Regions from separate parts of the Mammaliicoccus sp. D-M19 genome, predicted to be linked through region 4. Evidence: riboswitches for the same ligand, from Rfam matches in the RefSeq annotation. Region 4 holds a riboswitch; each other region holds the start of a gene.
The links. A riboswitch is a leader RNA that binds a small molecule or an ion and turns the genes downstream of it on or off. The one in region 4 is predicted to bind S-adenosylmethionine.
Positions count from the first base shown of each region.

Region 1: another riboswitch for S-adenosylmethionine. It lies ahead of metK (methionine adenosyltransferase); the one in region 4 lies ahead of LQ675_RS02925 (methionine ABC transporter ATP-binding protein).
Region 2: another riboswitch for S-adenosylmethionine. It lies ahead of LQ675_RS13910 (MetQ/NlpA family ABC transporter substrate-binding protein); the one in region 4 lies ahead of LQ675_RS02925 (methionine ABC transporter ATP-binding protein).
Region 3: another riboswitch for S-adenosylmethionine. It lies ahead of metX (homoserine O-acetyltransferase MetX); the one in region 4 lies ahead of LQ675_RS02925 (methionine ABC transporter ATP-binding protein).

Region 1 covers NZ_JAJNHW010000002.1:108,163-110,370, reverse strand. The annotation lists gene metK (methionine adenosyltransferase) at 71-1,264, opposite strand; SAM riboswitch class I at 1,368-1,479, opposite strand; gene pckA (phosphoenolpyruvate carboxykinase (ATP)) at 1,662-2,208, shown strand, end outside.
Region 2 covers NZ_JAJNHW010000010.1:73,793-76,000, reverse strand. The annotation lists gene LQ675_RS13915 (pyruvate MFS transporter) at 1-17, opposite strand, end outside; gene LQ675_RS13910 (MetQ/NlpA family ABC transporter substrate-binding protein) at 214-1,032, opposite strand; SAM riboswitch class I at 1,115-1,220, opposite strand; gene LQ675_RS13905 (MerR family transcriptional regulator) at 1,737-2,208, opposite strand, start outside.
Region 3 covers NZ_JAJNHW010000009.1:67,498-69,705, forward strand. The annotation lists gene LQ675_RS13250 (AzlC family ABC transporter permease) at 233-877, shown strand; gene LQ675_RS13255 (AzlD domain-containing protein) at 874-1,200, shown strand; SAM riboswitch class I at 1,267-1,368, shown strand; gene metX (homoserine O-acetyltransferase MetX) at 1,440-2,208, shown strand, end outside.
Region 4 covers NZ_JAJNHW010000001.1:574,902-577,109, forward strand. The annotation lists gene LQ675_RS02925 (methionine ABC transporter ATP-binding protein) at 1-976, opposite strand, end outside; SAM riboswitch class I at 1,053-1,159, opposite strand; gene LQ675_RS02930 (thioredoxin family protein) at 1,189-1,512, opposite strand; gene LQ675_RS02935 (toprim domain-containing protein) at 1,469-1,873, opposite strand; gene gcvH (glycine cleavage system protein GcvH) at 1,977-2,208, opposite strand, start outside.

The DNA of each region.
Region 1 (2,208 bases), on a different contig from region 4:
CCAACTTCCTTCTAAAATAAAATAAAAACTCTGCATAAATCCCGTAAGATTCTATACAGAGCGTAATTGTTTATTTTAATAAGTCTTTTAATAAATCTACTTTATCTAATTGTTCCCATGGTAATTGAACATCTGTTCTACCGAAGTGACCGTATGCTGCTGTCTTTTTGTAGATTGGTTGTCTTAAATTCAACATTTGAATAATGCCTGCTGGTCTTAAATCAAATACTTCTCTTATTTTTTCTACTAATACAGTTTCTTCTACTTTACCTGTACCAAAAGTATCTATTGAAATGGATACTGGTTGTGCTACTCCAATTGCATATGCTAATTGGACTTCACATTTATCTGCTAATCCACTTGCTACTATATTCTTAGCAACATATCTAGCAGCGTATGCACCTGATCTATCTACTTTAGTAGGATCTTTACCACTGAAACATCCTCCGCCGTGTCTTGCATAACCACCGTATGTATCTACAATGATTTTTCTACCTGTTAATCCAGCATCTCCTTGTGGTCCACCAATTACAAATCTACCTGTTGGATTGATAAAGAATTTAGTTTCTTCATCTAATAATTCTTTAGGTACGATTGGATAGATAACATGATCTTTAATATCTTGTTGAATTTTTTCTAATTCAATTTTTTCATGATGTTGTGAAGAAATAACGATTGTATCTACTCTTACTGGTTTGTCATTTTCGTCATATTCAACTGTTACTTGTGTCTTACCATCTGGACGTAAATATTCTAAAGTACCGTCTTTACGTACATCTGTTAATTTCTTCGCAAGTTGGTGAGCTAAATATCCTGGTAAAGGCATGTATGTTTCCGTTTCATTTGTAGCAAAACCAAACATAAGACCTTGGTCACCTGCACCAATTGATTCTATTTCTCTATCTGATAAATCATCTCTATCTTCTAGTGCGCAATCTACACCTTGTGCAATATCTGGTGATTGCTCATCAATAGCAGTTAAAATCGCCATCGTTTGGAAATCATAACCATACTTCGCTCTTGTGTATCCTATATCTTTTACTGTTTGTCTAACTACTTTGGGGATATCTACATATGTTGAAGTAGAAATTTCACCTGCAATTAAAGCCATACCAGTTGTTACTGTTGTTTCACAAGCGACTCTTGCTTTAGGATCGCCTTTTAATAATTCATCCAGGATAGCATCGGAAATTTGGTCCGCAATTTTATCTGGATGCCCTTCTGTTACTGATTCTGATGTGAAGAGTCTTCTATTCTTTGACATAAAAAATCTCCTTTAAATAAAGTTGTACGGTCTCTTCCTCAGCGCAAATAAAAAGTGCCCTCTCTCAATAAAGATATAGAGAGAAGGCACACTCGTCCATTCGCTCTTATCGTTCAGACAATATTGGTCTGCAAACGGTTTGGCACCTTTCTTTCATTAGAAAGAGGTTGCTGGGTTTCATTGGGTCCATGTCCCTCCACCACTCAGGATAAGAGAATCCGTCAGAAATGATAATACTAAAGTTTTCATAATATGTCAATGGAACGAAACACATTCAAATTTCCAAAAATTTTTTATAACAAATTCACTCATTAGTATAGACTATATATTTTAATGTGTTATACTAATTCCATGAAAATGCTTACAACACTAATATTAGACATGGGGGTCGTCATTTATGGCAATACAGTCAATTACCGAATCAATCGAACTTTCAAACCTTTTAAAGAAGGACACTACACTACAGCAACTTTCTAGAACCGAATTGTACAATCACATTCTAGAAGCAGGAGAAGGCGTATTAACAGAATCTGGCGCAATCAGAATGGAAACTGGTAAATACACAGGTCGCTCTCCTAAAGACAAATTTATCGTTAAAGAGGAAGATACTGAACAAGATATTGATTGGGGTACAATCAACCAACCTATCTCAGAAAGTAACTTTTTAAATTTATATGATCAAGTTATTGACTACTTAAACCAAAAATCACAACTTTATGTCTTTAATGGATATGCAGGTGCAGATGAATCATCACGATTAAATTTACGCGTGATTAACGAAATGCCTTGGCATAATTTATTTGCACAGAACATGTTTATCCGCCCAGAAACTAAAGAAGAAGCACTTAATATCAGCCCTAATTTCACTGTTATTAGTGCACCAGGATTTAAAGCTGATCCAGAAAAAGACGGTACAAATTCTGAGACATTCATTATAACTTCGT
Region 2 (2,208 bases), on a different contig from region 4:
GTTCTTTTTTCTTTCATAAATATCCAACTTTCTTAATTAATTTCCCTTCAAATTCATGCGGTCATATGATGACTCTATTTATTAATAAGTTGAATATAGCACAAATAGGAAACGCTTACAACATAAATTTTAAAGATTTATAATATTATTTCATTGTGAATAAATACACAAATATATAAAATTAAAACCCAGACATATGCCTGGGCTCATGTATTATTCTTTTTCATATGGAATAACATTATCACCATATTCATCTTTAATATATTTCTTCATTTCTTTAGACTGAAGTACTTTCAGAAGTTCTTGGAATTTCTTATCATTTTTATGACCTTCTTTTACAGCTAATATATTCGCAAATGGTGATGATTTATCTTCAATTGCTATCGAATCTTTTACTGGATTCAGTCCATTATCAATTGCATAGTTTGAATTCATAATCACTAAATCACCTTCACCACTGTTATATGTTTTAGGTAAAAATTCTGCACCTTGTTTGTTATTAAAGTTCAAATTCTTTTTATTTTCTATAATATCATCAAATTTAGCATCTTCAATTTTCACCTTTGGATCTATTTTGATCAATCCTTCATTAACAAAGAATGATAAAAATCTTCCTTCTTCTGCTGGGTTGTTAGACACATAAATTGTTGCGCCATCAGGTAAGTGTTTCAAATCTTTATGTTTTTTACTATAAACACCCATTGGCGTTGTGAAAACTTTTCCTACCTCTTCAATTTTATATCCATGTGTTGCTTTTTCAGCTTTTAAGTAAGGCACATGTTGAAATAGATTTGCATCGACATCACCTTTATCCAATAATTTGTTTGGCACTTTATAGTCATTTACTGTTTTAACTTCTAAGTCATAACCTTTTTCTTTCATTTTTTCCTTCGCATGTTCAACCACATCGCCATGCGGAGCCGGAGAAGCTGCTACCGTAATCTTTGTATTTTCACTTCCACTAGATTTCCCACACGCAGCTAATAATAAAATAATACCGATAAAACTAACGAACTTTACGAGTTTCTTCATATGTATACACGCCTCTTTCCAAAATAAAATTTAAAATAAAAAAACTTTCCCTAAAAAAATTAGAGAAAGTTAGATAAACCTCCTCTCATCTTCAAAAGTTTAGACAAACTTTATGTGAATTAGCACCTTTCCAAATAGAAGGTTGCTGGGCTTCATAGGGCACATCCCTCAGCCACTCTTGATAAGAGTCTTTTATTATTTTTATTAATCCTATCATCGTACTCAAGATTAGTCAATTTAAAATTTTACACCGGAGAATGAGGGGATGGTTTGGATGGCGGTGATAAGAGCATTAAGATATGTGAGTTTGGTGAAAGTTGTGGGTAATATAGGTATGAAGCCATGACTTAGTCCATCTCTTTGCTTTACTCAGAATTTAAGCCATGACTTGGACCATCTCTTGGCTTTATTCGGTACTTAAGCCATGACTTGGGCCATCTCTTGGCTTTATTCAGTACTTAAGCCACGACTTGGGCCATCTCTTGGCTTTACTCGGCACTTAAGCCATGACTTTCACCATCTCTTGGCTTTACTCGATACTTAAGCCATGACTTGGACCATCTCTTGGCTTTACTCGGCACTTAAGCCACGACTTTCACCATCTCTTGGCTTTACTCACCACTTAAGCCATGACTTCCTCATTTTTCTATACTTATCTCTCAAACCTTCTTTAACTACGCGACTCTATTAATCGAATTCTACTATTATTCATGTGTCTCGATACAAAAATTTTCTACATTACAATGTGGACATAATAGCTTTCTTGTTTGATAAGTATGATTAGATTTGAACCATTCTGAGAAAATCGGTTTAAATTCATTTTGGCAATTTGGACATAAGTAACTTACAACAGCATAATATTTTTTAACGGCAAATGCTGCATACAATAGTACGAACGGATAAACGATGATAACTGGCTTCCATTTTTTCTTTGTTATCGCCATGGCAATGCTTGTATATTGGCCAATACCGACAATCATAGATACAAACATAAATTTACTTCTAAATTTTTTCATTAGTTGATGCTTTTTAGATTTATTTTTTAAATTCAAGATATTAGATACTGGATATTCGCTTTCTTCACTTATATTCTTTTTAATAAACTGAATTTGTTTCAATTGGTCACTTTCGTTTCGAATATTTTCCTCTAGCTCAATGATTTTTTCACTTAACAGT
Region 3 (2,208 bases), on a different contig from region 4:
CCAGTATCAAATTGATTAATTATTTTCCGAATATTTAATCAAGTGTTATTGATAAAGTAATATAGGTATGATAAAACTAATACATATTAAAATTCTTTAGAGGTAAGTAAGATTGAGGTTAGACAAACGTTAGACTTACCTTTAACTGTAGATTGGAGGCATCGTTGTGACAAGTACGAGTATTACGAATAAAGGTTTGTTCCTTCAAGGTGTTAAAGATTGTATACCAACTATGCTTGGATACTTTAGTGTTGCATTAGCTTTTGGTATCGTCGGTATTTCATCTGGTTTATCTATTTTGGAAATTGCATTGTTGTCTATTTTTGTCTATGCGGGTGCTGCTCAATTTATTATATGTGCGTTGGTCGCCATCCACTCCCCTATTTCAGCAATTCTATTGACGGTATTTTTTGTTAACTCAAGAATGTTTCTTCAAAGTTTGGCTTTAGTCCCAGCATTTAAAGGAAATGGTTTTTGGTCGAATATAGGAATAGGCACACTTGTAACGGATGAGTCATTCGGTGTTGCGATTACGAAATATGTGAAAGAGAAATCGCTCAATGCGACTTGGATGCATGGTTTAAATATTTCAGCTTATTTATTATGGATTGTCACATCTATTATTGGCGGTTTAGTCGGTAACTTAATACCTAAACCTGAAATGTTTGGCCTCGATTATGCTTTAACAGCGATGTTTATATTTTTATTAATTGCTCAGTTTGAAACGATACATAAAAGCAAAGTCTTAGTATATCTTTATTTAATATTATTAACGATTGTATGCATGCTTATTCTGACATTATTTATGCCAACTTATTTATCCATTATTGTGTCGACAATTATTGCTTCTGTCGTAGGGGTGGTGTTTGATAAATGAGTATATCGATGTATTTAATTTTAATTACGATAAGTTGTTTTGTTTTAACTTGGATTATCCGTGTTTCTCCATTTGTATTGTTATCAAAAGCGGACTTACCTGAAAGTGTGATCAAGTGGTTACAATATGTGCCGGTATGTCTCTTTACGGCATTAATACTAGAAGGCATGTTAAATCAAGAAGGCAATGCGGGGTTTACGTTAAATTTTGAGAGTATTATAGTCGCGATACCAACAATTCTAATAGCACTCATATTTAAAAGTTTAACGATTACAGTTATAGCTGGTATGTTTATTATGGCGATTGTGAGATTAGTCTTTTAATTTCATTCGTTAACTTATTGAAAGAAATGCTCATTTCTAGTATTCTTAATATAAATTACATAGCAAAGCTTATTCAGAGAAGTTGAGGGAATTGGCCCGACGACACTTCAGCAACCGGTCATAATAGATACGGTGCTACTACCAACGAGTATACTCGCATAATAAGGATGATGAGGACTTCTTACTTCTTTGACGAGTAAGAAGTCTTTCAATTTAAATAAGAGGGGGGTTTTAATGTGATTATTTCTCGAGAAACAGGCATAGTAGATCTTGGACATTTTGAAACAGAATCTGGTGAAGTGATTGATAACTTGAAACTTCAATATGAGTATGTGGGTTATAAAGGCCAGCCACTCGTTGTAGTTTGTCATGCGCTAACAGGCAACCATTTAACATATGGTGATGATGAGCATGCAGGTTGGTGGCGTGAAATTATAGATGGCGGTTACCTTTCAATTAATGATTATCAATTTATAACATTTAATGTAATTGGCAGTCCTTATGGATCAAGTTCAAGATTGAATACTCCAAATTTCCCGGAACATTTGACGATGAGAGATGTTGCGAAAGCAAACATATTAGGATTGAAACAATTTGGCTATGAAAAAATTGATGTATTAATTGGTGGCTCTTTAGGTGGTATGCAAACGTTAGAAATGCTTTATGACGGTTCGATTGAAGTGAAAAAAGCAGTCATATTAGCTGCTACAGAGAAGACTTCATCATATAGTAGAGCGTTTAATGAGATTGCAAGACAAGTCATTCATATGAACGGACAAGATGGTTTAAGCATCGCAAGACAACTTGGCTTTTTAACGTATCGTTCAAGTAAAGATTACGAATCAAGATTTTCTGCAGATGATGTTGTAAGCTACCAAAAATATCAAGGCAATAAATTTAAAGAAGTATTTAACAAAGACTGCTATTTAACATTGTTAGATGTTTTAGACAGTCACGACATATTTAGAGGACGAGATGATGTTGAGGAACGTCTACTTCAACTAGAAA
Region 4 (2,208 bases):
GCTTAATTGCTTCTTTAGAATAATCTCCTTGAGGTAAATGAACGATCATATGTCCAAATGTACCATTTTGAGTTAATTTAACGTCACCTTCGATAACGTTAATATCGATATTATAAGTTTTTATAATTTTCGCTAACACTGGATCAGAACTTGTTCCACCAACGAAGTTTAATTTCCAAATTTCACCATTTGATTGTTCTTTCTTAAAGTCATGTAAAGTTCTTTGTAAATCATCTGCTTTAAGATCATCTTTAACGAATCGTTGTGTAACATAAGTTTGAGGGTTATTAAATACGTTAATAACTTCTCCCTCTTCAACAAACTTACCGTTCTCCATGACTGCTACGTGGTCACAAATTTTTCTAATGACATGCATTTCATGTGTGATTAATATGATAGTTAAATCCAGTTCTTTATTAATATCTACTAATAAATCTAATATTTCATCAGTAGTTTGCGGATCGAGTGCACTTGTTGCTTCGTCACATAATAAGACATGTGGATCATTAGCTAGTGCACGGGCAATACCAACTCTTTGTTTTTGCCCTCCTGATAATTGTGAAGGATATGCATTCTCGCGTCCTTCTAATCCAACTCTTTTAATGAGTGCCTTTGTTCTCTCATTAATTTCACTTTTAGATACACCAGCGATTTCTAATGGAAATGCGATGTTATCTTTAACTGTTCTAGACCAAAGTAAGTTGAAATGTTGGAAAATCATGCTTACTTTTTGTCTTTTTAATCTGAGGTCTTGCTTTGATAATTGACCGATATTCGCACCGTCTACAATTACTTCTCCCTCAGTTGGTGTTTCTAGGCCATTAAACATACGTATAAGCGTACTTTTACCTGCACCAGAAAAACCAATTACACCATATATACTTCCTTTATCTATGTTTAAGTCAACATGGTCAACAGCTGTTATGTTACCTTTTTTTGTTTTGAAAGTTTTAACAACTTTATTTAATTCGATCAAATCTGCTGCCTCCTAATCTCTAAATTAAAAACGCCTCACTCTTTAAAATAAGAGAAAGGCGTCAAAAATTGTCTTTCTCTCATCTCCAAAAGTTAACACTTTTTGTGAATTGGCACCATTTCATATTTATATGACGGTTGCCGGGCTTCAAAGGGCACATCCCTCCACCACTCTTGATAAGAGTTATTACGTATTTAATTAAATTCATACTATCATGATAAGTTTTTATCGTCAATAACTTTTTGAATATTCTCTACAATATACGGAACAGACTGAAAGGCATAAATGCGACGGATAACTTGATCTTTATGCATGATAAAAAGTACGGGTACTGACATGATTTCAAATTCTTTACAGAATTCTGGGTAAAAATTCAAGTCACACTTATTAATAGGTAATTGTGTCACTTGGTTTGCAATATCTAACATGCGTTCTGATATTTTGCACGTTCCACATGTTGGCGTATATCCAAATAATAAATGGATATCTTTATCAAAATGCTTGTATATATCGTTCAATATTTCTGTGTGTTTCATGGTAACGATACTTCCCTTTCAATACAAAATCATTCTTAACAATAAATCCATGATAGTTTAACACATTCGCTAAATATTGTCTTGGACAGCGCGCTACTTCAGAAAATGTAGAATCTATATAAATATGCTGACTTTCACTTGCATATTTCTTAAACCATTTTCTAATTTTCTTACCTTCTTTATCTTGATCTACTAAGACATATACTTGAGAACCATATATCTCTTCAAGTAGCTCATCCATTTTTTCGACACCCATCGTTCCATGGGTACAAATGATATGAACATGATCATTTAATACTTCTTCCACTCGTTTTTTATCAGAAATACCTTCTACGATTATAATCTTTTTAATCATCGCCATGAATATCACCTTCTACAAATGAGATAGTATTGCTGTTCAGTTTCATAATAAATATTTCAAAAAAACTCCATGACACATCAGTATCGTGGAGTTTAATGTTATGTTATTCACCTATCATTTCACTATAAGCGTCTGCATCTAATAATTCATCTAATTGAGCTTTATCAGATAGTTCAACTTTGACCATCCAAGCTTTATCATATGATGATTCATTAACAAACTCAGGGCTGTCTTCTAGTTCTTCGTTTACTTCAACGACTTTACCAGATAATGGTGCATATAGTTCAGAAACTGTTTTAACAGATTCTACACTACCGAATGAATCTCCACTAGTT